One region of the Alkalihalobacillus sp. NPDC127517 genome, then DNA from elsewhere that is predicted to be linked to it. Evidence: a T-box and tRNA genes for the amino acid it is inferred to sense, from the RefSeq annotation. Region 1 holds a T-box; the other holds one or more tRNA genes.

Region 1 (15,389 bases):
AGGCAGCCAAGACACCGCTCCTTAAAAATAATAGGTAGCACCATATAATCACTTTGACTATCAGAGTCCACCATCGTACAGGAAGCATGTCCTTTTGCTACCAATTGTTTATGTACGTTTTGCTTGGCTTCATTCAAAACCTTGGCAGGAAAAACGTTCTCCCCTCGTGCGTGTTTTAACTGTTCTTCTGTCCACTCAAATAGTGTAAATTGAAAGGGAAGCGAGCGCATACTTTGTTCATTAAACAAAGCATTAATTAACGCACGAAACGTAATCTCATAGTTAGCCTCTTTTAATAAACCCTCTGCATGAAACGTGCAAACACTTGCAAATAGCTTTTGTTCAAGACGTTGCAGAAGAATACTAAGCTTGTCTCGTTCACATAATTCATCCCGACTCATCACTCCAAATTTAATAGGAGGATGATTTGCAACTTGGAACAAACGATTCGATTCGATATAGATGTACTCTTCACTACCTGCACCAGCATCATGTTGACAATACGATAGGAACGCTCGATTAAGCTCATCAGATGAAGGACCCATCTGTTTGGCAGAAACAAGCCCCGAATCTGTCCATATCATATAGATAAATGATTCTGCCCCCATTAGCTGTTCTTCCTCCACGGGCACTAACTCATCCCACAAAGAAGTAAACTCATTAGATTGAAAATAATCACGTAACTCATGCACCACTATCACCACCATAGACCAAGACTAACGTCCCGTTTTTCATGAATCTATGTATACAAATACCTTACTTTAGACTGACATAAACCCGCATTATTCGTTTGAACACAGCTTTTTTGTTAAGAATCATAAATAGTTTAAATATTTTGTAAGAATATAGATTGATTATAATGCAATACCTTCCAAATTGCTATGACTTTTTTCTTATATAGTGAGGCATTGACCGTTTCAGTCATTGACTTCTGATACAATTCTAGATATAATCAAGTTTGTGTGAAATGAGACAGCCAAGGTAAGCTTAGTGTAGATTGATTCTATTCCTCGAAGCGGCTGCGTATTTGAGGTGTACCGCGTAACTTCCTGCTGTCGAAGCGAAGGTACATGAAAATAGAACGTCTAGTCTAGGAGATTGCCACGAGGTTGTTATTTTGCAACATTCAAAATAACAGGAGGATTCACCTTATGTCACGTTATACAGGTCCATCTTGGAAGTTATCCCGTCGTCTTGGGATTTCACTTACAGGAACAGGTAAAGAATTAGAAAAGCGTCCTTACGCTCCAGGTCAACACGGTCCAAACCAAAGAAAGAAACTTTCTGAGTACGGATTACAATTACAAGAAAAGCAAAAGCTTCGTCACATGTACGGAGTAAATGAGCGTCAATTCCGTCGCACATTTGATATTGCTGGTAAAATGAACGGAATCCACGGTGAGAACTTCATGATCTTACTTGAGTCTCGTTTAGATAACCTTGTGTACCGTCTAGGTCTTGCTCGCACTCGTCGTGCAGCTCGTCAACTAGTTAACCATGGTCACGTTACTGTTGAAGGTAAGCGCGTTGATATTCCATCATTCCGCGTAGCACCAGGTCAACAAATCGGTCTTCGTGAAACTTCACGTAACCTAACTGCAGTTAAAGAAGCAATCGAAGTAAACAACTTCGTACCTGCTTACGTAACATTTGATGCAGAAAAACTAGAAGGTACGTTCACTCGTCTTCCAGAGCGCACTGAACTTCCTGCTGAAATCACTGAAGCTCTTATCGTTGAGTTCTACTCTCGTTAAGCTGCTAACGAACCTCAACTTGTTACCCAACAAGTTGAGGTTTTTTCATATAAAAAACAGCAACCCTCTTTAAAAGGTTGCTGCCTCTCCCACTACTCTTACAGCGTAATCTTCACAAACTTACGCTTCCCGACTTGCACAATTAATCCGTCAGTGATGGTTACTTCTGTTTTAATATCTGTTACTTTTTCTTCGTTCATCTTCACGCCACCGTTTTGAATCATACGACGGGCTTCTCCTTTTGATGGAAGGAGTCCAAGTTCTACAACTAGATCGATGATGCCAATTTGTGCATCCTTTTCCCATTTCACGACTGGCATATCGTCTGGTAATGCATTCTTTTGGAACACGGTCTCAAAGTAGCTTCTAGCTTCTTTGGCTGCTTCTTGTCCGTGGTACATTTCAACAAGTTTGCTACCAAGATTCATTTTGGCATCACGCGGGTGGATGGAGCCCTCTGCTAAGCCCTTTTCTAGAATGTCTACTTCTTCTAATGGAAGATCCGTTGCTAGTCTAAAGTATTTCACCATGAGTTCATCAGGGATCGACATGGACTTACCAAAGATTTCGTTTGGTGCCTCGTCAATTCCGATGTAGTTGTTAAGGGACTTAGACATTTTTCTTACGCCATCCAGTCCTTCAATTAATGGAAGAGTCATCGCAACTTGCTTTTCTTGTCCGTATGCTTCTTGAAGCTGACGTCCCATGAGTAGGTTGAATTTCTGATCTGTCCCCCCTACTTCGATATCAGACTTCATTGCAACTGAATCATATCCTTGCATTAATGGGTAGAAAAATTCATGGATGGAGATGGGTTGCTGAGATTTGTAGCGTTTTTCGAAGTCATCACGCTCTAACAGGCGAGCGACCGTTAAGTTACTTGCAAGCTTGATGATATCTTCAAAGTTTAGTACTTTTAACCACTCCGAGTTATACATAAGAGTGACTTTGTCCATATCTAACACTTTACTGTACTGTTCCACATAGGTTTTAGCATTTTCCATTACTTGTTCGTTTGTTAAGGCTTTTCTTGTTTCAGACTTTCCAGTTGGATCTCCGATACGACCAGTAAAGTCACCGATTAAAAGCTGAATTTCATGGCCATATTCTTGGAACTGACGCAGCTTGTGTAGAACAACCGTATGACCAATATGCACGTCTGGTGCAGAAGGATCCATTCCAAGCTTGATCTTAAGTGGGACACCTGTTGCTACTGATTGTTCAATTTTCTCTTTAAAAGCGTGTTCAGGCGCAATTTCAACGACCCCACGCATTAATTCCTTCACTTGTGTATCAACTAATTGCTTTTGCTCTGCTGTTAACTCTCTTTTGGACTCAGCCATACCATTCACCCTCCGATTAATCTCTTTTTGCACACAAAAAAACCCGTCTCCTAAAAAAGGGACGAGGTTATCGCGGTACCACCCTTGTTGAAAAGCATGTGCTTTCCCACTCAGTCTATAACGGCATTCACCGTTCTTTGCTTCTACACAAAGAAAAAGCTCCAGGCTGTAATTCTTTCAGCATCTCGTACTGGCTTGCACCTACCGCCAGCTCTCTTTAATCGATGTGTACTGAAATACTCCGACCCTTCCGCGCTTGTGATTTCATTCAATTGTTACAGTTTTAACACAAACAGATGACATAGTCAATAAATACAAGAAACCTTCTCTGATAGCATTTCATCTGATCTAATCCTATGCTATACTGTTTCTGATTATTTAGGGAGGTATGTTATGTCCATGTTTTCTCGTTTGAAAGAGAGAATACACCTACTATATAAAAAACTAGATGATATTCAATTATTCCGCAAAGTAGGCATTACTTATCAAGTATTTTGGAACCTATTCTTGCTTTTTATTATTTTCGGATTGATGTCACTCTTTTTTGTTGGGGGTACTGCAGCAGGTTACTTTGCTTCATTAGTAATGGATGAGCCACTGCAGAATGCGGAAGAGATGACGACTAAAATTCATAATTATGAAGAAACCAGTCAGGTCTTTTTTGCTGGTGACACCTACATGGGTGAGTTACCGTCAGATTTAGAGCGACATGAAGTGGCCTTAGATGACATATCAGATTATGTTAAGCAGGCGATTGTTGCGACAGAAGATGAATATTTTTATGAGCATGAAGGGATTGTCCCTAAGGCGATTTTACGTGCTACATATCAAGAATTTGCAAATGCTTCAACCCAAACAGGTGGGAGTACGTTAACTCAACAGTTAATTAAGCAGCAAATTTTATCAAGTGAAGTTTCCTTTGACCGAAAAGCAACGGAGATTCTACTTGCTATGCGTTTAGAGCACTTTATGAGTAAGGAAGATATTTTAGAGGCTTATCTAAATGTAGTGCCATTCGGACGGAATGCATCTGGGAACCAAATTGCAGGTGTGCAATCTGCAGCGACTGGGATCTTCGGTGTTGATGCTAAGGATCTAAACTTAGCACAGTCAGCCTTTATTGCCGGACTTCCTCAAAGTCCATTCGGATATACTCCGTTTACTTCAACAGGTGAAGTAAAAGAATCCATTGATCCTGGATTAAACCGAATGAATACTGTTCTTACTCGCATGAATTCAGAGGGCTACATTTCAGATGAAGAATTACAAGAAGCGTTAGCCTATGATATTGCAGGCGACTTCACAGAACGTACGCCGCCGATTACTGAAAAGTATCATTACCTGACATATGAGGTCATGAGAAGAGCGACGCCAATTGTCGTTGAAGAGAAGATGAAAGAAGATAAAGTAAACCTCGATGAAATGAGTGATGCTAAGCGAGCTGAGACACTTGATGCTTACTACCAGGCGGCTACAAATGAGCTCTCTAGTAACGGATACAGGATTCATACAACGATCAACCAAGATGTGTATGATGAGATGCAAAATGCAGTGAAGGATGATAGCCTCTTTGGTCCTGAGAAAAAAGGTGAAATCGAAGAAGTCGGAGCTGTTCTCCAAGAAAATAAAACGGGTGCAATTATCGGTTTTGTAGCAGGGCGCGAGGAAGGTAGCTCGGATAAGCAGTTTAACCATGCAACCCAAGCAAACCGACAAACGGGTTCAACGATGAAACCACTGCTTGGTTATGCTCCAGCAATGGAAATTGGTGCGATACAGCCAGGGTTGGTTATTCCTGATACCCCGATGAACTATAAAACAAATGGAGATCCAGTAAAGAACTTTGATCTTGGGCATAAAGGATTACAATCCGTTAGAAAATCACTTGCTCAATCCAGAAACGTTCCAGCCGTTCGTGCACAGGCTATGGTTCCTCATGAGACAGCAAGAGAAACGCTTTTGAATCTAGGTATTCCTTTAGCAAACGAAGAACTACCATATGAGTCAACTGTGCTAGGAACTCTCAACATAAGCGTTGAAGAAAATACAAACGCATATTCCACATTCGGTAATGGCGGAAAACGCGTGGAGTCGTATATGATTGATCGAATTGAAAAAGCCGATGGAGACGTGGTATACGAACACGAAGAAAAAGTTACAGACGTGTTCACGCCTCAAACCACCTATCTAACCTTAGATATGATGCGCGATGTGCTTAAGCCCGGCGGAACAGCAAGCAGCGTTCCAGGTTACTTAAACTTTAGTGCAGATTGGGCTGGTAAAACGGGGACAACGCAAAGCGTTCGTGACTCTTGGTTTATGGCGACCAACCCAAATGTGACGCTTGGTGTTTGGATTGGGTACGATTCTGAATATCCAATTGAACAAACCGTAAACGGCCTTCGCTATGGTCCAAGAAACCAAAAGATTTGGGCGAGTATCGCAAATGCAGCCCACAAAGCAGACTCTGAGCTTATGGCTCCTTCCGGTTCATTTAAGCAACCAGAAGGCATCGTGGCGAAGAAAATTTGTAGTTTAACTGGTACCTCCCCTTCTAAAGCTTGTGAAGAGGCAGATCTCGTTACAACGGATCTTTTTAATTCGAAATATCTACCGAATTCTACTGACAACTTAAAGTCAGAGCGCTATGTAACGATTAACGGAAAAAACTACAAGGCCCGCAGCAATACTCCTGATGAATTTACAGAACGAGGATTGTCCGTTTCAGGCGATTTATTTGGCGTTGGAGATATCTCTTCTTATTTACCTGACTCGATAAATGGTGTGGTCAGTAACGAAGAAGCGCCTGATAATGGGAATACACCAGGCAAGGTATCTGGCGTTTCAGTTAGTGGTGACTCCTTAAACTGGGCAAAGCATGATGCCAGTGATATTGTTGGTTACCGTATTTATCGTGCGGACAACGGAAGTAATGACTTTAAAGTGGTTCAATCTGTAAAAGGCAATGACTCCACAACCTACAATGCTGGAAATGGAACGTATGCCTATTACGTAACAGCTGTTGATTCAGTTGGTAACGAATCCAGTGCATCTGATATTGCTCGAGCTGGTGATTGGTCGGCTGAAGACGAAGCCGATGATGAAGCAGAGCAAGCCGATGATGAAGATGATGAGACGGATGAAGAGGATTCAGACGACAATGATGAAGAGGATTCATCAGACGAAGAATCTGATCAGGATTAAAGCAATAAAAAGACGAGACATCCATGTGATGCTCGTCTTTTTTTGATTCCAGAGAACAACCTCGTATAAATGACCTTCCACTTTCATTAATCAGAACAAAGTACCATATGGCAAATTCCTTTACACTAACAGTAATACACTTAAAGGGGTGACTAGATGTCTGAGATAACTCGTATTGGTGTCATTGGAATAGGCAATATGGGGAGTGCTCACGCAGACTACCTATATGAAGATCGGATTAAAGGTGCTACATTAACGGCCATTCTCGAGGAGCGAGTCGATCGTATTAAAGAAATTGAACACAAATATTCGGAGGAGCAAGTGACTATTTTTTCTGATGAGGATGCTTTTTTTCAATCAGATGTAGTGGATGCGGTTATTATTGCTACTCCACACTACAGTCATCCTTCCCTAGCCATCACAGCATTTAGGCAAGGGTTGCATGTGCTTGTGGAGAAGCCAGCTGGAGTCTTCACAAAACAAGTGCGCGAAATGAACGAGGAAGCTAAAAAAAGCACATTGGTTTTTTCAATGATGTATAATCAACGTATGAATCCTTTGTATCAAAAGCTAAGAGAAATGGTACAGTCAAATGAGCTTGGGTCCATAAGACGTATCAATTGGATTATTACAGATTGGTACCGCTCGCAAAGCTACTATGATTCTAGTGATTGGCGCGCTACCTGGGAAGGCGAAGGTGGTGGTGTTTTGATTAACCAGTGCCCCCATCAACTCGACCTCATGTATTGGCTGACTGATATGATTCCAGCAAGAATTCGAGCCTTCTGCCATTTCGGAAAGTATCGTACCATTGAAGTAGAAGATGATGTAACGGCTTATGCTGAATATGTGAATGGAGCAACAGCCGTATTTGTTACTACAACAGGAGAAGCTCCTGGAACGAATCGTCTTGAGCTGACCGGTGACCGTGGAAAGATGGTAATTGAGCATGATACGCTTAGCTTTTGGCGGTTAAGAGAATCAGAAGCGACATTTAATGAACGGTATACAGGTGGGTTTGGCACGCCAGAATCGTGGAAATGTGAAATCCCAACACCCGGAATCAATTTAGCACATGAAGGCATCACTCAAAACTTTGTGAACGCAATTCAGCATGGTGAACCACTGGTCGCACCTGGGAATGAAGGCATTATTGGCCTCACTTTATCAAATGCTATGCAGCTGTCTACATGGACAGACGAGTGGGTAACCCTTCCGATTGATGAAGAGTTATATGCTAGAAAACTGAACGAACAGATCTCTCAATCAACATATGAAAAGAACACAACTAAGCAATCACTAAACGTCAAAGGGACTCATTAAAAAGGAGGAGCATATGAATCGAAACGATGGAATGAACTACGCACCTAAGGGTAAACCGAAACGAGTGGTAGAAGAAAATACGTTTCATTTTGCTGCGATGGCCTTAGATCATGGTCATATTTACGGGATGTGTCAAGGACTGGTTGATGCAGGAGCCATTTTATCAAAGGTTTACGACCCAGATCCCGAAAAAATGAAAGCGCTTAAATCTAAATTTCCATCGGTTGAATGTGTCACGACTGAAGCCGATATTCTAGAAGATCCTTCTATTCAATTAGTTGCTGCAGCTGCTATTCCTAATAAACGAAGCTCCCTTGGCAACCGTGTTATGAAGCATGGAAAAGATTACTTTACGGACAAAACACCATTCACTACGCTTGGACAGCTTGAAGAAACTAAAAAGGTTGTGCAAGAAACAAAGCAAAAATATATGGTTTATTATAGCGAACGTCTACATGTAGAATCTGCTGTCTATGCTGGGCAGCTCGTAAAGGAAGGCGCAATTGGAGACGTCATTCAAGTCACAGGCTTTGGCCCTCATCGGTTGAATGCACCTAGTCGCCCTGACTGGTTCTTTAAGAGAGACTCATATGGTGGCATTCTATGTGATATCGGTAGCCATCAGATCGAACAATTTCTTTATTTTACTGGTAACTCAGACGCGACCGTATTACACAGCAAAGTAGCGAACTACTCATCCAAACAGTACCCTGAGCTTGAGGATTACGGAGATGCAACATTGGTTGGAGAAAATGGCGCAACTCATTTCTTCCGTGTTGACTGGCACACTCCAGATGGTTTAGGTGTTTGGGGCGATGGACGTTTATTCTTAACTGGTACAAAAGGGACAATTGAGGTTCGTAAGTATATAGATGTTGCAAAAGATACGGCAGGAGATCATATCTATCTTGTAAATGATGATGGAGAACAGCATATACCCGTTGCTGGCAAAGTTGGCTTCCCGTTTTTTGGTGAGTTGATTCTTGATTGTATCCAGCGAACAGAAAACGCGATGACACAAGAACATGCATTTAAAGCAGCTGAATTATGTCTGCTTGCTCAAGAACAAGCTGAAATCATTCACCCGTCGGAATAGCCTGGATGAATACAAATTCGTATCACATCCCTCATCTTTCCATGAATTACTTGCAGAATCACACCTATCAGGTGGCGTTTCATTCGCACCAGGAGGCTGAGTTATTTTATTTTCATGAAGGAAAATGTACGTACTTAGTAGGAGATCGTATTTTTCATTTGGCAGCGGGTGATTTAATTTTAATGAACGGCTTAACCCTTCATCGTCCAAAGCTTTTTGCTGACCATGCGTACGTTCGAACAACCATTCATTTTGATCAGACGTATTTTAAGACCCTTCTCGCTCCAATGAATATGGAGAAATTAGTGGATCCATTTACGTCCCTTTCTTCTCTTCACTTGTCCTTTCGTGGTGAGGAGAAGGCAAAGGTGGAGCACTATCTTACATCGATGATGGCGTGTAAGGAGAAGGATACAGAAGTCGCTTCGTTTCGTTTTCAACTCTTATTTATGGATTTACTAAGTTTTCTATTTCCATACTATCAGGAGCCACTTTCTCAGAAGATGCTCCGGCAAACGGAAAAAGAACGTCATGTTCAAAAGGTAATCTCTCTAATTGAAACGCACTATCATACGGACTTTCATTTAGAAAAGCTAGAAGAAGAACTGCACTTGAGCAAATATTACCTCTCTAAGATTTTTAAAGAAATTACAGGGGTAACGATTTTTAAGTATCTCCATCAGAAACGTATTAATCAAGCGAAGGTTCATATGATGCTTGATGAATCGATTAGTATTACGGAGCTTGGGTACCAAACAGGTTTTAAGTACCCATCCCATTTCTCACGAGTCTTTAAACAACTGACAGGAATCACTCCCGAACAATATCGGAAGACGGTATCGGATCTATAAAAAAGAGTTGGACTAAGGTCGCTGTCCAACTCTTTTTGTTTATCATGTTTTTTCAGATAAGTGATTCGGAAACAAACGAGCTTCTTCAATTTTAGGAAATTTTCTTAATATAGAACTTGATAACCAGCTTAAACTGAAAATAATCATAGCTACACCGCAAATGAATACGGGTACAATAGGTGTAAATACTCCTCTCTTCACTCTTCTACTTCTCCACTCGCTGACCTTGCCGCATCACTCAGACTTTGTTTATAACGATCATAATCCAGCTTATATATACATGAATAGATGGTGTTTAATACGTATTCAAATGAGATTTGTGAAGAGAAGGTTCCAATCTTGGAGAACTTGTCTTCCTCATTTGGCACTAAGATTGTATGTGTGCTTTGATTGGTGAGTTCACTATTACTTGTAGCTGTAATCGAAATAATAGGAACTTCTTTTTGAGTTAAATAATTGGCTGCTCTAATTAGCTCTTTTGATTTCACATGATATGTAAGGAAAATTGCACAATCTGATGGAGTCAGATTCGTTGAATGATAAGACCACTCAGATAGCTCTGTCGCGATCACTACATATTTATTAATCTTAATCATTTTGTTTTGGAAGCTCTTTGCGCGAATTTGTGAATCCCCTAGCGCATAGATGAAAATTTGCTTTGAATCGTTTATCAGATTAGACACTTTTTCGAGTGTATCGTCTTCTAGGAAATGATACGTCTTTTGCACAACATAAGACATTAAATTAGCAAGTTCCTTTGCTATTTCTATAGGCTGTTCATCTGGAGTAAATGGGTAATTAGGGTTTGTCTTTGTTTCTTGCTTATTTTCTTTTTGTAATTCCTGAGCTAGTTTGATGGTAAATTCTTTGTAACCTGCTAACCCTAACTTTTGAACAAATCGAATAATCGCCGAATGAGATGTGTATGTTTTTTGTGCAAGCTCTTGAATAGTTAAGTAAAGTACATTCTCCCCCTCGGACGTCACATACTCGGCAATACTTTTTTCATTAGTGGTAAATCCTTCTTTCTCTTCTAATTGATCTAAAATTCGCATAAAGTCACTTCCTTCTATCTAACAATGAACAAAATGTTTAAGCCTTTTATGATTAATGATTCAATAATGATGATTTATACCAATATGGCTGTAAACCCACGTTTATAAGCTTTTTCTATTTATAATATAGGAAAACCATAAAGGAGTCACATGATGCTAACTATTGGATATATCGGTAATGGGAAAAGTACAAATCGCTATCATCTTCCTTTTTCGCATAATAGGGATAACCTAAATATAAAAACGATTTATGCTCGTGATTTGTCAAAAGAAGATTGGGCTCGCGTTCCTTCAGTTAACTATACAGATCAGCTATCTGAGTTGCTAAATGATCAAGAGATTCAAGCTGTTGTAGTATGTACGCATCTGAATTCACACTTTGACTTAACAAAGCTTGCACTAGATCATGGAAAGCACGTACTCGTTGAAAAACCATTTATGCAAACAAAAGAAGAAGCCGAATCTATTTTTAAGTATGCCAAAGAAAGGAATCTTCATGTGCAGTGCTACCAGAACAGGCGATATGATTCAGACTTTTTAACAACGAAAAAAGTGATTGATTCTGGAGTGCTTGGAGACCTAGTAGAGATTGAAATGCACTATGATTACTACCGACCAGAAACACCTTTGTCAGTTCAGAGCTTCTCCCCAACAAATAGCTTTTTATATGGGCATGGCGTTCATACCATTGATCAAGTAATTTCGATGTTCGGTAAACCTCAAGCTGTCCATTATGATGTACGTCAATTACTTGGACCAGGTAGAATGAACGACTATTTTGACCTTGACCTTTATTATGATTCCCCTTTAAAAGTATCCATTAAATCAAGCTTTTTCCGCATCAAGTCAAGACCTAGATTTTCGGTTTATGGAACAAAGGGAGTGTTTATAAAAGAAACAGAAGATCGTCAAGAGGAGCATTTAAAGCTATTTTATATACCTAAGGATCATCCTGACTTTGGGTTAGACCTTCCTCAGCACTACGGGACACTCACATATATTGATGAGGCAGGTGTCTACCATGAAGAAAAGGTTGTTTCTGAAAAAGGCGATTATGCGAGAGTGTATGATGATTTTTACAAGATGATTGTGAATCGAGAAGAAGGAACTATTAAAGATTTTGAAACATTAGGTGTGATGGACATACTTGAAACAGGGATTAAGGGGTGCTCCGAATGAAACTAGGTATCGTAGGTTCTGGGATGATTGTTCATGATCTGTTAAGCTTTGTTTCTGACATTTCTACCATTGCAGTTGAAGGAATATATGCTAGATCAAAGGAAAAAGTTCAAACCCTTCAAGATAAGCATTCAATCAAAACAACCTATGTCAATTATGAGGATATGCTTCATAATCAGCAAATTGATACGGTGTACATTGGCTTACCAAATCATTTACATTATGAGTATGCAAAAAAAGCATTACTTCAAGGGAAACACGTGATTTGTGAGAAACCTTTTACATCGACTCTGAATGAATTCAATGAATTACAAGAACTCTCTTGTCAACAACAGCTCATGTTACTTGAAGCCATCTCTAACCAATATCAGGAGCAGTATATAGCGCTTAAACGTTCCCTTCCTAAATTAGGCGATATTAAGGTCATTGAGTGTAATTATTCTCAATACTCGTCTAGATACAAGGACTTTAAAGATGGTATCATTCATCCTGTTTTTGATCCCTCTATGGCTGGTGGCGCACTCATGGATATCAACATTTACTGTATTCATTTTGTTGTTGGATTATTTGGTTTGCCAGACCAGGTGCAGTATTTCCCTAACAATGAAAACGGAATAGATACATCTGGAATTCTCATTATGGATTATGGCTCCTTTAAGTCCGTCTGTATCGGAGCTAAGGATAGCTCAGCATCACCTTCTATAAATATTCAAGGAAACAAAGGGTCTATTCATATTCAACACTCTGCAAATCATGTAGAATCTTTTACTTTAAACGAATATGGAGGAGACTCTACTTTTGTTCGTTCAGAGAACTCAACACATCGTATGTATGATGAGTTTGTTTCATTTGCAGCAATGATTGAAAATGAGGATCTTGATCAAGCAATCAAGAGATTAGAGCATAGCGAGCGTGTTATGCAGGTTCTTGACAAGGTCAAATAAACCTTCCTAAAACAGATAAGAAGCCGAATGACTCTACTTAGTGAGTCATTCGGCTTCGAGCTGTTTGCTCTTAGTCTTCCATTGTTGATAAATCACCTGTTGGCAAATCAAGCTCCCACGCTTTTAACACGCGACGCATAATTTTCCCACTTCTTGTTTTAGGAAGTCCTTTACGGAACTCAATCTCACGCGGGGCGGCATGAGCGGATAAGCCTTCTTTAACGAACACACGAATCTCTTCTTTTAATTCATCAGAGATCTCATAGCCCTCTCTCAGGGAAACAAAGGCCTTTATAATCTCACCGCGGACAGGATCTGGCTTACCAATCACTCCAGCCTCAGCAATAGCTGGATGCTCGATCAGCTTGCTTTCTACTTCAAATGGTCCAACCCGTTCACCTGACGTCATAATGACATCATCAATTCGCCCCTGGAACCAGAAGTACCCGTCCTCATCTTGATACGCAGAATCACCAGAGATATACCAGCCTTCAAGTTCAAAGTAGCTGTTGTACTTTTGTGGGTTGTTCCAAATTTCTCTCATCATTGATGGCCAGCCTTTGCGAATAGCTAAATTCCCCATTCGATTTGGTGGAAGCTCATTCCCACGATCATCAATTATTGCTGCCTGAACCCCAGGGATTGGTTTACCCATTGAACCTGGGCGAATCTCAACAGATGGATAGTTACAGATAAGCTGAGCACCTGTTTCTGTCATCCACCACGTATCGTGAATCCGCTTGTTAAATACTTTTGAACCCCAGCGAATGACTTCGGGGTTAAGGGGTTCTCCTACACTTAGAACATGACGCAGACTGGACAGGTCATACTTCTTCACTACTTCGTCCCCTGCACTCATCAACATTCTAAACGCAGTGGGCGCACTATACCAAACCGTCACTTTATTCTTTTCAAGCGTCTCATACCAATCCGTTGGGCTGAAGCGCCCCCCTCGAATCACATTTGTCACTCCTGCAAGCCATGGGGCAAAGATTCCATAAGATGTACCAGTTACCCAGCCAGGATCTGCTGTGCACCAGTAGATGTCATCCTCTTTTAAGTCTAGTACCCATTTAGCTGTCTGATAGTGCTGCAGCATCGCATTGTGTACGTGAAGAACGCCTTTTGGTTTTCCGGTTGAGCCGGATGTATAATGTAGAATTAATCCGTCTTCGCGATCAACCCATTCGATGGAGAGCTGGTCAGAAGCCTGCTCTAGCTTTGAATTAAAATGAACATAATTGCCAGAAGCCTCGTATTCATCAGCTACGATTAATACTTTTTTCAAATCTGGTAAGTCTTCAAAAGGAACTCGCTCCATTAAGGCAGGTGTCGTCACCAAGACTTTTGCACCACTATCCTCTAGACGGTCTCTGACTGCACCTTCCATAAATGCTTCAAACAAAGGCCCGACAATCGCGCCCAGTTTAATGGCTCCAAATAATGCAAAATACAATTCTGGAGAACGTGGCATAAAGATGAAAACACGATCTCCTTTCTTAACTCCTGCTTCTTTTAATACATTCCCTGCTTTGTTTGAGTAGGCTTGCATTTCTTTAAATGTATATGATTCATCTCGTTTTTGATCACTATACAGTAAAGCAGTCTTATCTGCTTTATCCCCTTCTGCAAAACGATCAATGGCCTCATAGGCAAGATTTACTTTGCCAGAAGTGTTCCAGGAGAACTCTTTTTCAACATGACTCCAATCAAACGATTCGTATTCAGTTTCATAGTTTTCTAGATTATAATGCCCGTTTTCAGGTGGAAGCGCTTGCAATTTCATATGTCTCTTCCTTTCTGTAATGAATTAACATTAGTATAATATACGTTTTTCAAATACACAAATAGAAAGTAAGGGTTTACAGTTATAATAAAAAAACTGTTCATAATATTCGTTCATACTCTCGTGGCATGTTAGAATTGTGTATAATGAACGTATCAGCCTTAAAAGGTGAGTGAACAAATATGAATCATATCAAAACGTACCATTCTAGACTGATTTCGTTTCAAGATAGACAATTATTAATCGAAGGTCCTATCTCTAAGGACATGCTCGCATCCTATGCATTTCACGAAGACCTCAACTCGTTTCGACCTGCAAAAAAGCAGAAAGAAGCGTTGCTTGAAATTGTTGAATTGCCTGAGGGTCGGATTAACGTCGTAGTTGATGGTGACATGGTTGTTGGATATGTCACATTTCTTTACCCGGATCCCATGGAGCGCTGGTCAGAAGGGAATATGGAGAATCTATTAGAACTCGGAGCCATTGAGATCGCTCCTGCTTATCGCGGGGTTTCAGCTGGCAAAAACCTTGTCTCTCTCTCTATGCTTGATGCAGAGATGGAGAACTATATCATTATTACAACCGAGTACTATTGGCATTGGGATTTAAAAGGTAGCGGGTTAGATGTATGGGAATATCGAAAAGTGATGGAAAAAATGATGGGTGCTGGTGGGCTCGTCTGGTTTGCAACAGATGATCCTGAGATCAGTTCACACCCTGCCAATTGTCTGATGGCTCGAATTGGTTCAAATGTAGGACAAGAATCGGTTCAACAATTTGATCAACTACGTTTTCACAATCGATTTATGTATTAATTAACTTAGGTAAAGGAGTCTTGTTCACATGAAAGTAAA
Region 2 (15,389 bases), on a different contig from region 1:
CCCCACCTCGGAGAGATTCGTCTGTCGCTGCCATGATGGTAGGTAGCGCCCCTTTCTCAGCTGGCTGACTAGCCAATTTTAGAAACGGTTTAACGTACCAAGGCGTTTTCTTTTTACCCAAGGTGAACAGGTTCGTAGACGATATCCCCGGATGCGCAGCTACACTAATGGTTTTATAGTGATTTGCCTTTAAGCGATTATCTAACTCTTTGGCAAATAAGACATTTGCTAGTTTACTCTGTCCATAGAAAACAAAGCTCTTATAACCACTCGTTCCATGCAAGTTCTCAAATTGAATAGCCCCATTCCGATGAGCAATCGATGTCAACGTGACAACCCGAGAAGCTTCCCCCTTCTCAAGTAACGGCAGCAGTAAACCCGTCAAAGCAAAATGACCTAAGTGATTGCTGGCAAACTGCAATTCAAACCCATCCTCCGTTATCGAATAAGGGGGCATCATGACGCCTGCATTATTGATGAGTAGGTCAATGACCTCCACCTGGCTTGAGATCGTATCAGCAAATTCTCGAACACTTTGAAGCTTTGAAAGGTCGAGTGAATGGACATGGATATTCGCTTCTGAATATTCGCGTTGGATCTCTTCTTTAGCTTTCTTACCTTTTTCCGTATTTCTTACTGCTAGGATGATGTGGTGTCCCAGACCTGCGAAGTGCTTGGCTGTTTCTAGGCCGAGTCCGCTGTTTGCGCCGGTGATGAGTATTGTTTTGATTTTCATGTGTTGGCTCCTGTTCTGAGAATGTACGTTTCAGTTCACTGATTAACTAAATGAATATAATGACAATCTACCTTAACTCATAGTATAGGTTTAATTAACCTTAGTCCAAAAAAGAGAATGTTAATTTAGATTACACTATTTATCTAAAGCCAGAAGTGTACTATTCTTTTAAAAGATTTTTAATAGAGCTCACAGTTTCTAAGTTTTATAGTAATGTTCATCTCTTTTTATGCACTATCAATGATTTATGTAGTATAGAAAAAAACTCCCTAATCATAGGAAGTTTTTTTCTATCTTTATATAACCTACTCAACCGTCACACTTTTTGCAAGGTTACGTGGTTTATCCACATCACACTCTCTGTGTAGCGCTGCGTAGTATGAGATTAGTTGCAATGGAATCACTGCTGCTAGTGCAGTTAGGTGTTCGTGAACGCGCGGGATGACGATTTGGTCGTCTGCTTCGTTCATACCTTCCATGCTGATTGTGCAGACGTGGGCGCCACGTGCTTCTACTTCTTGGGCGTTTCCGCGGATGCTTAGGTTTACGTGCTCTTGTGTTGCTAGTGCAAAGACTGGTGTGCCTTCTTCAATTAAGGCAATCGTTCCGTGCTTTAATTCTCCTCCAGCAAAGCCTTCTGCTTGGATGTAAGAGATTTCTTTTAGTTTCAGTGCACCTTCAACGACTACATGATAGTCAGCTGCGCGTCCGATAAAGAAGGCGTTACGTGTAACGGATAGGAAGTCACGAGCGACTTTCTCCATCTCTTCCTTCTGTGCTGTTAGTACTTCCATTGCGTTTGCAACGATACCAAGCTCTTGTAATGGATCGAAGTCTAGCTCGATGCCGGCAGAACGGGCTACGTCAACGGCAAGGATAGCAAATACAGCGATTTGAGCTGTGTATGCTTTTGTAGAAGCAACAGCGATTTCAGGTCCAGCATACGTATGAAGCGTGAAGTCAGCTTCACGAGAAAGCGTAGATCCTGGTACATTTGTGATGGTTAAGGCTTTGTGGCCTTGTTTTTTCACTTCGACTAATACACCTCTTGAGTCGGCTGTTTCACCACTTTGAGAGATGAAGATAAAGAGTGGGTTCTCTGATAATAACGGCATATTGTACAAGAATTCACTTGCGATATGCACTTCAACTGGACGGTTTGCAAGCTTTTCAACAAGCTGCTTTCCAACTAGACCTGCGTGATAGCTTGTTCCAGCTGCAATGATATAGATGCGGTCACTTGATTTTACGGCTTCACGAATGTCAGCATCGATACGTAGGCCACCGTCTTCATTTTGATACTTTTGGATGATGTTACGCATAACAAACGGCTGCTCATCAATTTCCTTTAGCATAAAGTGAGGGTATGTTCCTTTTTCGATGTCACTCATATCAAGCTCAGCTGTGTAAGGCTCGCGCTCAATCTTCACACCAGCAAGTGTTTCAATTGTAATGGAATCACGTTTAACAATGACAATCTCCTGATCCATGATCTCAACAAACTGATCTGTTACAGCAAGCATCGCCATAGCATCAGACGCAATAACATTTGCATCTTCGCCAACTCCGATCAGAAGTGGGCTCTTATTTTTTCCGACAAAGACCGTTTCTTTGTCTTCTTTATCGATTAAAGCAAGAGCGTATGAACCTTTAAGAAGGGATAACGTCTCACGGAAGGCTTGTTCTGTGCTGTGACCTTGCTCTACAAAATGCTCAATCACTTGAACAATGACTTCTGTATCCGTATCACTTGCTAGCTCTTTGTTACTTAGGTAGTTTGCTTTAAGTTCTTTGTAGTTCTCGATCACACCGTTGTGTACGAGAGTGAAACGGGCACTTGAGCTCTGATGCGGGTGTGCGTTCAATTGACTTGGTACACCGTGAGTCGCCCAACGTGTGTGTCCGATCCCAACTGTTGCGCTGGTTTCTGAGTCCACCACACCACGTAGAGTCGCAATACGGCCTTTTTCCTTGAATACGTGTACGCCCTCTTCGTTTGTTAGAGCGATACCGGCTGAGTCATAGCCACGGTACTCAAGCTTTTCAAGTCCTTGAAGCAAGATTTCCTTTGCATCTTCCGTTCCTACATAACCTACAATTCCACACATGAATGGTTACCTCCCATAGTCGGGGGCAAGCAACCTGAGGGCATACTTGCCCCCACTCTTATCAATTTTAGTTTTTATGGGCATGGTACTTCTAGCTTTGTCCACCAGGTCACCCTGATGCTTTTTCCAGAAGCTTGACGGTTGTCATGCATCAACCGGAGGGCATCCGCCGAAAAAATCGATAAACCCTCTCCTCGTCAACTGTCCCAAGATCCGTTCGCGGAACAGTTCAGGCGCTTTATGTTGCTCACTACCCTTACACAATCCTCCTCTCATCTAATCCAAAATAATCATACTTGATTGACAACCTATCGTCAATCAAGAAAATAAAGCGGAGAGTGGGGTTTACCGTGTAGTCTATGCGGCAAAGTCACGGGTGGTGAGCAATTCGGGGAATTGTCTAATTTTGTGGTAATTGGTAGTGAAATTCTGATTGAGCCTTTACCTAGAGTTACCTCTAGGTGCTATCGTTAAAAAATAATAATTTTTTTATAGGAGTGATGATAGTGAATGATATTTTTGATCGTGATCGTGCCGGTGAGACTATATCCATCCAAGATCCTGAATTCCCCAAAATGGCTCAAGCGATTGAGCGAGCGCAAGAGCTCGTGGCTAAACTGAATACAGGCTACCATTCAACTGAAGAGGTCAGAAAACAATTCTTTGAATTAACTACTCAGGAAATCAACCACACCTTTGAACTGCTTCCTCCCTTTTACACCGATTTTGGGCAAAACATAACTGTAGGTAGTCATGTTTTTATTAATTCTGGGTGTACATTCATGGATAGAGGAAGGATTACAATCGGAGATCATGTATTAATTGCTCCGAAAGTAAATCTTGTGACGACGAATCATCCAACCTCTCCAACTGAAAGAAGAGCCACTATTTCTAAGCCAATCAACATAAAGAACAATGCTTGGATTGGCATTGCAGCAACCATCATGCCAGGTGTGACGATCGGTGAGAATTCCATTATTTCAGCCGGAGCCGTTGTTACAAAAGATGTGCCTGATAACGTGATTGTTGCAGGAGTTCCTGCCAAAGTCATTAAATCAATTGAGGAATAAAAAAAGGTGTCCCTTCCGTTATGGTTGGGACACCTATCACTCATTAATTACATCGTGCTCGTATCAATCACAAAACGATATTTTACATCAGAGTTTAAAACACGATCATACGCATGGTCAATCTCATCTGCAGAGATGACTTCGATGTTTGGAGCGATATTGTGCTCTGCGCAAAAGTCGAGCATCTCCTGTGTTTCTTGAATGCCACCAATCATCGAGCCTGCAAATGAACGACGACGACCAATTAACGACATGACATGAACAGATAATGGTTCAGGTGGTGCACCCACGTTTACCATCGTGCCATCTAACGCAAGAAGGCCAATATACGCGCCAGCATCAATCTTTGCGCTGACTGTGTTAATGATTAGATCAAATGTACCTGCAAGCTTCTCAAAGGTTTCTGGATCCTTGGTTGCGTAATAATCCTTGGCACCAAATTTCATTCCATCTTCTTGCTTGTTTAACGTCTGCGAAAGAACCGTAACCTCTGCTCCCATTGCATGAGCAATCTTAACAGCCATATGACCAAGTCCACCCATACCGACAACTGCTACTTTCTTGCCAGGACCAGCATTCCAACGGTTTAAAGGGGAGAACGTCGTAATTCCTGCACATAGTAACGGAGCTGCTGCATCAAGCTCAATATTGTCAGGGATGCGCACAACAAAGCCTTCTGTGACAACGATATGAGTGGAGTAACCACCTTGAGTCTGCTCACCATATTTATCAACCCCAGCATATGTAGGGACGTTTCCTTTATTGCAATACTGCTCATCGCCTTTTTGACAGTTCTCACATTCTCCACAGGAATCAACCATACACCCAACGCCAACACGGTCGCCCACTTTGAACTTAGTCACATTCGGGCCTACCTCTGTTACGATTCCAGCAATCTCATGACCGGGAACTAACGGATAATTCACCTCGCCCCACTCTCCATGAGCTGTGTGAATATCGGAGTGACAGATCCCAGCAAACTTAATCTCAATCAGAACATCTTGTTGATCAAGCTCACGTCTCGTAATCTCCGCTTCTCGGAATCCTTTATCCGGACCGTCTACTGCACGTGCTTTTGCTTTTACCATAAATGTATGACCTCCATATGAATTTAGACTATAAGGGTCTTTTCCCTTATGAGTGTAAGGTTAATCCCTAAAGTTAACTCTAGGTCAAGCTTAAACTCAATCGTCATGTTAAGATGGATGAAAAAGTAGCTAGGAGATGGAGATTCTGATGACATATTCTATTGGTGAAGTGGCTGAAACATTAGATTTAACGGTGCATACTCTTCGTTATTATGACAAAGAAGGCCTTATGCCTTTTGTGGAAAGGTCTCCAAGTGGGCAGAGACTATTTAAAGACTCTGATATTGAAGCATTAAAAATTATTCAGTGCCTGAAGCTAACCGGCATGCCGATTAAAGAAATTAAAGGCTTTATTCAATGGTGCCAGGAAGGAGACTCCTCTTTAACACAGAGATACGAGATGTTTCTAGAAAGGAAAGCCAAGGTAGAAGCGCAGATGGAAGAATTAAAGAAGACGATGGAGATTATTGATCATAAATGCCACTATTATATGACTGCGGTTGAGGCTGGGACGGAAGGGATTCATAAGAAATAAGGTGGGTCCACCATTGCTTATTGGTAATGGGACTTATATGTTTTTATTAGGAGATTAATGTGGGCTTGATGGTATCTACTGTGATCAGAAAGATGCCAGAGTCCCCAACGAATAGTTGCTTGTTCTGTTTCATACTCCACAATATCGCTCAAATGTTCATCATAAATGCTTAGGCAGAAATCCTGCAGTTGATCGATCACTTTTTGATAGTCCGTTATTATACATTCTAAAGGTACACCACTCACATCAGGTATGTTACCTTCCCCATCAACCATTGGCCCATATTTAGTTTCAAGTTCATTCGGAATATGCCCCCCTTTAAATCTGTAAACCCATAAAAGATCTACATAAGAGAGGTGCTTAATGAGCTGAGCAATACTATTCTCTTCTCCACCTTCTCCTTTATAATCTAGGAGCTCTTGATTGATCCCTTTTACAATCGAACATAACCTCTGGTAATTTTCTTCAATTGCCGCATAAAGCAGGTTCGTGACTGGCTGCATAGGGTGCTCGGTTTGTAAGTCTCTAATCATGTAATCCCGCCTTTTTATTTATCTTTTTTCCTTATCGTACAGGAGATGCCCAGAAACATGAGGACTCTTTGCTCAAATATCCTGCTAATGCTCAAAATCGAGGACCCTCTGCTCAAATATCCTGCTAATGCTCAAAAATGAGGACTCTCTGCTCATAAATCCTGCTAATGTTCAAAAATGAGGATTCTCTGCTCATAAATCCTGCTAATGCTCAAAAATGAGGGCTCTCTGCTCAAATATCCTGCTAATGCTCAAAAATGAGGGCTCTCTGCTCAAATATCCTGCTAATGCTCAAAAATGAGGGCTCTCTGCTCATAAATCCTGCCAATGCTCAAAAACGAGGACTCTCTGCTCAAATATCCTGCTAATGCTCAAAAACGAGGACTCTCTGCTCATAAATCCTGCTGATGCTCAAAAACGAGGACTCTCTGCTCATAAATCCTGCTAATGCTCAAAATCGAGGACTCTCTGCTCAAATATCTTGCTAATGCTCAAAAATGAGAACTCTCTGCTCAAATATCCTGCTAATGCTCAAAATCGAGGGCTCTCTGCTCATAAATCCTGCTAATGCTCAAAAATGAGGGCTCTCTACTCATAAATCCTGCCAATGCTCAAAAACGAGGGCCTTCTGCTGAGTTCCTTAAGTTAAAATTAGCGCAGCTCACCCCGCTCCCCCACACCATCACCCTCATTCCCGCGCATCCACACTCTATTCCCGCGCATTTTCCTTCCCACTCGCGCACCTCACCCTCATTCCCGCGCACTTTCATCCCCACTCGCGCACCTCACCCCCATTCCCACGCACTTTCATCCCCACTCGCGCACTTCACCCGCATTCTCGCGCACACCTCCCCGCTCCCACTCCCACGCACCAACACAAAAAACCGCCCCCTCACCCAAAAGGCGAGAGGACGGTACAAACAGTTCTCTATTCTTGTAGTCCCATCTCAGCGCGGACAACTTCTGCTATGTCTTCTACGAATTTCGTGCATTGTTCTTCGGTTTCGGCTTCTACCATGACACGTACTAATGGCTCTGTACCTGATGGGCGCACGAGGACGCGGCCGTTTCCGTTCATTTCGGCTTCTACTTTTTCGATTGCTTCTTTCACTAGTGCATTTTCTTCAACCGCATATTTATCTGTTACTCGGATGTTCACAAGCTGTTGCGGGAATACTTGCATGGGCTCTGCTAGTTCTGAGAGCGTTTTGCCAGTCATTTTCATGATATTCACAAGCTGCAGGGCAGATAAAATGCCATCACCTGTTGTGATGTAATCAAGGAAAATGATGTGACCGGACTGCTCGCCGCCTAGGTTGAAGCTACCTTTGCGCATTTCTTCCATAACGTAGCGGTCGCCAACGCCTGTTTGCTTTGTATCGATGCCTGCTTCTTCAAGTGCTTTGTAGAAGCCAAGGTTACTCATAACCGTTGTCACTACTGTACTGTTGTTCAAGCGGCCATGTTCTTTAAAATACTTCGCACAGATGTACATGATTTTATCGCCATCAACGATTTGCCCTTTTTCATCAACGGCAATCAGACGGTCGGCATCTCCATCGAAAGCCAATCCGATATCGGCTTCTTTTTCTAATAAGAATTCTGCGAGTCCTTCTGGATGAGTAGACCCACAACCTTCATTAATGTTTACACCATTTGGCGTACTACCCATCGCAGAGATGTCAGCGTCAAGGTCAGCAAACACATGACGTGCAAGCGCAGAGGCAGCTCCGTTCGCACAATCAAGCGCAACATGGATACCCGAGAAGTCATCCTCTACCGTTTGTTTTAAGAACTGGATATACTTGTGTCCGCCTTCAAAATAATCATTTGTTTGACCAAGCGCACCGCCTGTTGGACGTGGAAGTGTATCTTCTTCAGCGTCTAATAGCGCTTCAATTTCAGCTTCCTGTGCGTCTTTTAATTTAAAGCCATCCGGTCCAAAGAATTTGATTCCGTTATCTGGTACAGGGTTATGCGACGCTGAAATCATGACGCCTGCGTCCGCACTAATATTTTTTGTTAGGTAAGCTACACCAGGTGTTGAAATAACACCTAGTCGCATGACCTCTGCACCTATTGATAGAAGTCCTGCTACTAATGCACTTTCAAGCATTTCCCCTGAGATTCGTGTGTCTCTTCCAATTAAAACACGAGGCTGCCCTTCACTGTGCTGGGTTAACACGTAACCCCCTACTCTTCCAAGCTTAAAGGCCAGTTCAGGTGTGAGCTCCGTATTAGCTACACCCCTGACACCGTCCGTTCCAAAATATACTCCCATTGTCATCGCTCCTTCAACTCTGCTACTCAGACTGATCGGTAATTGTTAGTTTTGCATTTTTAGATTCATCTGGTTCAAATCGAATATTTTGTGGTCCATTAAATTCAATCGGTAGATCCTTTTCTCCAGCAGTTTCTTCACTGATATCAACATATGCCTGAAAATCTGAGGTGCTCATACGATTCAACTGTTCCTCTGTTCCATAAGCCGTTACATTTATGTATGCCGGTTGATCAGTGGCGAGCCTGGCCGACTTTTCATCAGATCTTCCCATGATATTCAGCGGCACACTTGTGAGTTCACGTTCCTCTTCTTCTCCAACTGTCACATTAACTGAGATCTTTTTAGGCTCGACTCGTTCTGCACCATCAGGAACAGGCACGTCCAATTCAATCGTTGTTGATTCCTCAATTTTGCTTAAATCTAGTTCTACTCCGCTAAGAGACTCCAAACTTTCAATGTAATCAGCTGGTCCATAAACTGTGACATCACCTGGCTCAAGCTCTATTTGCTCAATGCTTAACCCAGATTTCAGCTTACCTGTTCGTTTGATGTTAACAGGCACCTGTTTATTTGGACTCGTCACCGGAACTCGCACCGTTACAAAATTAGGGTTCGAATCCATTTCAAGCTCAATTCCATCCGAGTTATAAATGTGAACAGGATACTCATCTTCTATCGTGCCATCAGCATTGTCCATGTCGACAAAAACCTTTGCCGTTGCTGCATACGAAAGAAATTCTCTGGCATTTGTGACATCTACGTTAATCGGTGTCACGATTGGTGTTCCAACCGTATACCCTTCCTCCACACTGTCTGTGTTCAATAAGTCGACTTGAACAGGGAAGGATGACGTTTGAATCTCTTGAAGCTCAATATTAGCGGTTGTTGGTGTGATCGTTACCGATAGTTCACTTGGAAACCCACGATATTCGATACGCGCTCGATGAGACCCTTCTTCAAGCTCTGTAGCATTTACAAAAACTTCGTATGTCGGTCTCATCATTTGAAAATAAGCCAACGCACTCCTTGAACCCGTCAACTTTACTTGCACAGCTTGAGGAGCCTCTGTTAAAGCATACTCTTCTTCATTGTAGTTTACTTGAAGCTCTACTTCTTCAAGTGTGTAGGAGCTATTGCTAATGGTCGGTAATACACTTGGCTGATTACCAAGGTTATCCTGGTTGACCATGGCAAATAGCATAAGCGCAACAAAGAACGCAATAATACGTACAAACCAATGGCTATTAAACAGCCTATCCATTTTTCTTTCCTCCCCACTTAAATCGTGACGGAGATGATGCTTTATCTTCAGAGAGCATCGATTTTTCTAGAATTTCACGCAGTTCTTCCTCCGTTAAATCACGGTGCAATTCTGCGTTTTTCGTAACAGAGATATTTCCTGTTTCTTCAGATACAATAATCGTAATACAATCTGTAACCTCACTTACCCCAAGTGCCGCACGGTGTCTAGTACCCAATTCTTTTGAAATAAACGGGTTTTCAGATAAAGGCAAGTAACAGCCTGATGCAAGAATGGTCTCATTTTTAAGAATGACTGCTCCATCATGCAAAGGGGTATTTGGGATAAAGATGTTAATGAGCAGCTCTGATGTCAGATCTGCATTCATTGGAATACCTGTTTCTGCGTAATCACTTAAGCCTGTTTCGCGTTCAATCGAAATAAGCGCTCCAATTCTGCGTTTCCCCATGTATGTACATGATTTAATAATGGCATCGATTGATTTTTGAACAGGTTCATTTTTAGGCGTAGTACGACTCGCAAAAAAGCGCCCCCGCCCTAACTGCTCGAGACCTCTTCTCAGCTCAGGCTGAAAGATGATGATGATCGCAAGTAACCCATACGTAAGGGTTTGCGACATGATGAACTCAAGCGTTCGGAGTCCAAAGAATCCACTGATAAACCAAACAATCAAGATAACCGTTATCCCTTTGACCAGCTGTACGGCCCGGGTTCCTCTTATAATCATAATAAGCTTGTAGATCACGTACGTTACAAGCAATATATCAATAATTTGACCAAAGTAACTTAGCCAACCAACATTTTCAAATGGCAAATCAAACGGAAGCATAGCCTGCATTGCTTTTCCTCCAAACAAATCAATCTAAAGTCACAAAAACGAGACAGGAATAGCAGCCTGTCTACCTTAACTATTCATTCAGTCGCTAACGGTAATTGAGCTATACCCTTACCTTACGACATTAGCTGCCTCATTATACCATATAAGCATAAGAATTGAGATAGATGTTGTCGGTGAATGTATAAAAAACTATGTGGAACTAGTTAGAAACCTAAAAAAAGATCCTCACCACCACATAGGTGAAGATCTACTTTAGTCACGATCATTATCAAAAATCGAAACTGTTTCATTAAACATGTGCTTCATATTATACCAAACCCACTCAAGCGCCTGGTTCACTTCCTCGATCTCACCAGCCACTTCACCGGTTGATGCATAATACGGCTCGCTATTTACAAGGAGAACATCTCCTTCAACATTTCCTTCTACAACAAGCTGACCATTACGAACGATAAGATCTCCCTGAATGGTTTCCCCTTCTGGTATGGTTACGACGCCCGTTTCTTTATCAATTTGAATATTTCCTGATCCAGATACAGTAACCTTCTCAGCGTTACCTGACCAAGATGTTAAAAAGGAACCGGACATTAATAAGAAAAAAATCGCAGCCGCTATAAGGATTGGATGTTTTTTTATCTTACTTTTCCATTTGACTGTTTGTTTTTTAGGTGGCAGCTTTGCCATCACTTGATCTGTAAAGTTAGCAGGAGCTTCGATATGAGATGCACTTTGGGTAAAGGCAATGACTTTCTTTAGCTCACGAAGATGCAAATCACATTCTTCACAGGTTTCAACATGTAGATAGAGTTCTTTCTTCTCTACTTCGGTTGCGTCTCCATCTAAATATTTATGAATTAATCCTTGTACATGTGACTCGCACGACATAGGAATATGCCTCCTTCTTTAAATCTTCCTCATTCGTTTTCTAAGCGCCTCTCTCCCACGGTGAATTCTTGTTTTCACTGTAGAAATCGGCATATCAAGGATTTCACTAATCTCTTTTAGCGACAAGTCCTCTATATATTTTAAAATAACAGCAGATCGATACTTAAGGGGTAACTGATTAATCTCAGATTGGATCCATTCCTGCATCTCTAAGTTCACCACTTGATCCTCAGGAAGTTCCTGATCAGCAGCAAGCTGTGACTCGTAGGTTAGTCCTTCCGTTCCTTTTACCTTGTCTTCCAAGTAAAAGTCAGGCTTCTTTTTACGAAGTCGATCAATCGCAACGTTTGTTGCAATGCGGAATAACCAAGTAGAGAATTTGCGATCCATATCAAATTTATCAAGGTTCGTATAGGCACGTAAAAAAGCTTCTTGTGCCACATCCTGAGCTTCCTGCGGGTGGCCAACCATGCGATAGGCCACTTGGTAGACCTTGTCTTTAAATAACTCAACAAGTTCACCGAAGGATTCCGTATCCCCTTTTTTCACTTCGATTATCAATTTCCTGACTAATGTGTCCATAGCAATACCCCTGACCGCTTCAATCTGTACCGTTTACGTACCGGCTTAAAAAAGGTTTCATTTTTTTATTACACTTTTTTTATTTTAACAGAAAAAAGGAGTTTTAAAGAACAAAATTAGGGTAGTAATTATGTATCGATGTTAAAATCGGACTATTTTCCCAGAAAAGGGGTGACAAGTTATGCCTTCAAAGAAAACAAACATACTCTTGCACAAAATTGAAAGAGTCCGTCATGATTTAAACAAAATGGCCTTAACCGTTGATCTAAGCTCCCCAGACATCATTAATAGAAGCCAAGAATTAGATCACCTTCTCAATGAATACAAGACCATAACAAATTAATAATCCTTCGTCATCTCCAAAAGAGATGCTTTTTTTATTTTACACAAAAAAAGAAGCCTTACTCCTTAATGGAGATTCAGCTTCTTTTATATATACGATTAAGTAAATTCATGAAAGAAAAAGTGAGCCATGAAGGATTCCGACGCTATGCTAGTCCTGCTTCCTACTTCTTTTTATTAATGAAGCAGGGGAACCGTAGGTGAGAATCACGCTCTACTTGAGAAAAAAAAGTGAGCCATGAAGGATTCGAACCTTCGACCCTCTGATTAAAAGTCAGATGCTCTACCAACTGAGCTAATGGCTCATGACTTATTTAAAAGAAATGGCTGGGCTACCTGGGATCGAACCAGGGAATGACGGAATCAAAATCCGTTGCCTTACCGCTTGGCTATAGCCCAATAAAAATGGTGGAGGGGGGCAGATTCGAACTGCCGAACCCGTAGGGAGCGGATTTACAGTCCGCCGCGTTTAGCCACTTCGCTACCCCTCCAGCTAAAGAAAAAAGATAATATGGTGGAGGATGACGGGCTCGAACCGCCGACCCTCTGCTTGTAAGGCAGATGCTCTCCCAGCTGAGCTAATCCTCCATTATAACTTCAGATAAGCGGCGGATTTTTTCGTCCACTGCGTTATTCTCAATCAGTCACGTACTAAGGTACGCTCCTTCTTTCGAAAACTTGTGTCCTCAAACTCCTTGCTTCTCTTTGTTATTGACTGCAGATAAGCTTCAGATTCCTCTTAGCTTCTCTATGTACATCGCTGGTTATTCAAAAATGTAAATGGTGACCCGTACGGGAATCGAACCCGTGATACCGCCGTGAAAGGGCGGTGTCTTAACCGCTTGACCAACGGGCCAGAAGTGTGTGTCTCAATCACTGACAAAAAGTATTATACCCAATCCACAAACATAAGACAAGTGTTTTTAAAAACTTTTTTTAAAAAAGTTTTTACCACTACCTTTACGAACATACATTCGGTATAATGAAAAGAAAACCGAAGAGGATGATTTTGATGGAAAAGGAACCTGACTTATCACATTTGGAGCTACTCACCATCCTTGAAAAAGTTCGTTACTCCGCGCGTCAAGAAACCAAACTAGAAGTAGCGGAGTGTATGCTCGATTATGGAATCGACATTACGCTTGTTGGAGCCGTAACAGGACTTAAGAAAAGCCAGCTACTCTCAGGTAAGTAACACCACCACCCCTAGTCATTTAGCCCGAAGATTAAAAAAAGTGCCCACTTCCGTAGCCAAACTTCCATGAATGCATAGAGTAAAGTATTCCCTTTGAAAGGCGGTGTACGCATGGGCTTCTTCGGTGGTGGTAACTACGGTGGCGCTGACTACGGTTGTGGCGGTGGCTACGGATACGGTCAACAAGGACCAGTTGGAGGATACAGCGGCGGTTGTGGTAACGGTTTTGCTTTAATCGTTGTTCTATTCATTCTTCTTGTAATCATTGGTGCTTCTTACTGCAAATAAGTAATGAAGCTGATCCGTCAACTCTTCACTCTGTAAGTGTTGACGATCTTCACTATGCCTATTAACCAAAGAGCTGTCTCATTTTAAGGCCATTCGTTTCTGAATGCACCCATTTGAGACAGCTCTTTTTTTATTGTTTATACTACTTATAACAACTATTTAGGAGGGACTCCCATGAAAGTATATTACGAAGAAATTGATAGTCAGCTATTCCCTCAGTGGTTATTGCTTCCTGCAACAAGCCTCGATACGTCCTTAACGGTTCAAATAGATGCTCCGTTTGAACGTATGGAACCTGAAGATTTTCACGATGATTTAACAGTTGTTACGGTAACTCAGGCAGCTCTTGCCATCCGTTCAATTGATGAAACACACTTTGTTCTACATACGGATCAGGTAAAGAATGATCTCGAGACACACATACCAGATTCAATTGACTACTTTCTAATTCGACTTGAGGATTTGGAAGAAGTCCTTCAAATGAGCGTTAAGCCTTATTTTTCGTGTCCTCTTTGATTCGTTTCTCTATATAAAGTTTATTTTGTTTGGTGAATCCACAATAGAATACGTCATCAAAGTTTTCGTATCCTTTTTCTTTTAGCTCCTGTCTCAACCAGCTTGAATCTTTCCCGAATATCTCCAAGTGCTCTTCCTGTACCATGCCATCTAAAATAAACGGAAGCGTAAATGGCGACTGGTCCCCTTTTTTATAAACGGATAACGCCCCAGACGTCTCAAGCAACGCATAGTCAACATCACAGATATCGAATACATCCTTCGTCCGCAGCTGAAGTAATACGTCATCAAGATTATACGATTGCTTCTTCATACTCTCCTGCTGAAGCTTTCCTTCTCGTATGATCAGGACGGGTCGACCGTCAACAACATCTCGGAATTTTTGATTCTTTAATGAGATACGTGAAAAGGTATACTGAATAGCAAACAATAGAAGAATGGGAGCGATGCCCTTCATAAATGAAATATCTGTGTCTTCAATCATAATGACGGCGATGTCTACAATCAGTAAGGTGATAACGATATCTAGAACACTAATTTCACCAATATCTTTTTTTCCTGTCAAACGAAAGAAGGTCAAAATCATGAAAAACACAATGGCTGTCCGTAGCAGCGCAACCAATACCTCATCCATCTTAAAAAGTCCCCCGATCGACAGATTTTGTTTGTAGTATCTGTCTACGACCAGGGGACTATGCATGAGATCTGCTTATGATATTTTCGGAAGTCGCTTCACTAAGCGCTTCATCACTCGGTTTGATTCACTTAGTACAAGTTGTTTGTCGAGTGTTTTCATGATGCGGTTCTCCATCACAATTTTTCCATTGATAATGGTTGTTTCAACATCCGCACGTGTAGCTGAATAAACAATTCTAGAGATTGTGTCGACATCAAATGATGGGTAGGTATGAAAATCATTTAGGTTCAAAATGGCAATATCCGCTTTTTTGCCTACTTCCAAGCTTCCAATCTCATTCTCCAGCCCAATCGCCTTCGCTCCACCAAGTGTAGCCATACGAAAAACCGTTCTTGCATCCATTGAAGTTGGGCCATGGATTGGCTTTTGAATAAGGGCTGCGAGTCGCATTTCATTAAACATATCAAGGTTGTTATTACATGGTGCCCCAT

The links. A T-box is a leader RNA that pairs with one kind of tRNA and senses whether it is charged. The one in region 1 lies ahead of tyrS (tyrosine--tRNA ligase), so its partner is inferred to be a tRNA-Tyr.
Region 2: it encodes a tRNA-Tyr, which carries the amino acid that the T-box ahead of tyrS (tyrosine--tRNA ligase) is inferred to sense. The anticodon was not compared.

What each region holds. Positions count from the first base shown of each region.
Region 1 covers NZ_JBNNQX010000008.1:62,279-77,667, forward strand. The annotation lists gene ACQKKO_RS12265 (sensor domain-containing diguanylate cyclase) at 1-692, opposite strand, end outside; gene rpsD (30S ribosomal protein S4) at 1,152-1,754, shown strand; gene tyrS (tyrosine--tRNA ligase) at 1,853-3,097, opposite strand; T-box leader at 3,152-3,359, opposite strand; gene ACQKKO_RS12280 (transglycosylase domain-containing protein) at 3,491-6,301, shown strand; gene ACQKKO_RS12285 (Gfo/Idh/MocA family protein) at 6,458-7,624, shown strand; gene ACQKKO_RS12290 (Gfo/Idh/MocA family protein) at 7,638-8,720, shown strand; gene ACQKKO_RS12295 (AraC family transcriptional regulator) at 8,726-9,571, shown strand; gene ACQKKO_RS12300 (MurR/RpiR family transcriptional regulator) at 9,769-10,626, opposite strand; gene ACQKKO_RS12305 (Gfo/Idh/MocA family oxidoreductase) at 10,780-11,805, shown strand; gene ACQKKO_RS12310 (Gfo/Idh/MocA family protein) at 11,802-12,749, shown strand; gene acsA (acetate--CoA ligase) at 12,820-14,535, opposite strand; gene ACQKKO_RS12320 (GNAT family N-acetyltransferase) at 14,718-15,350, shown strand; gene ACQKKO_RS12325 (CBS and ACT domain-containing protein) at 15,379-15,389, shown strand, end outside.
Region 2 covers NZ_JBNNQX010000005.1:200,030-215,418, forward strand. The annotation lists gene ACQKKO_RS08440 (oxidoreductase) at 1-736, opposite strand, end outside; gene glmS (glutamine--fructose-6-phosphate transaminase (isomerizing)) at 1,042-2,844, opposite strand; gene ACQKKO_RS08450 (sugar O-acetyltransferase) at 3,345-3,914, shown strand; gene ACQKKO_RS08455 (NAD(P)-dependent alcohol dehydrogenase) at 3,962-5,002, opposite strand; gene ACQKKO_RS08460 (MerR family transcriptional regulator) at 5,148-5,537, shown strand; gene ACQKKO_RS08465 (DinB family protein) at 5,555-6,070, opposite strand; gene glmM (phosphoglucosamine mutase) at 6,999-8,351, opposite strand; gene ACQKKO_RS08475 (CdaR family protein) at 8,374-9,615, opposite strand; gene cdaA (diadenylate cyclase CdaA) at 9,608-10,429, opposite strand; gene ACQKKO_RS08485 (zf-HC2 domain-containing protein) at 10,706-11,338, opposite strand; gene sigW (RNA polymerase sigma factor SigW) at 11,357-11,920, opposite strand; gene ACQKKO_RS08495 (aspartyl-phosphate phosphatase Spo0E family protein) at 12,102-12,263, shown strand; tRNA gene ACQKKO_RS08500 (tRNA-Lys) at 12,495-12,567, opposite strand; tRNA gene ACQKKO_RS08505 (tRNA-Gln) at 12,587-12,661, opposite strand; tRNA gene ACQKKO_RS08510 (tRNA-Tyr) at 12,669-12,753, opposite strand; tRNA gene ACQKKO_RS08515 (tRNA-Val) at 12,775-12,850, opposite strand; tRNA gene ACQKKO_RS08520 (tRNA-Glu) at 13,044-13,118, opposite strand; gene ACQKKO_RS08525 (hypothetical protein) at 13,275-13,457, shown strand; gene ACQKKO_RS08530 (YjcZ family sporulation protein) at 13,569-13,745, shown strand; gene ACQKKO_RS08535 (hypothetical protein) at 13,920-14,261, shown strand; gene ACQKKO_RS08540 (DUF421 domain-containing protein) at 14,233-14,895, opposite strand; gene ACQKKO_RS08545 (5'-deoxyadenosine deaminase) at 14,971-15,389, opposite strand, start outside.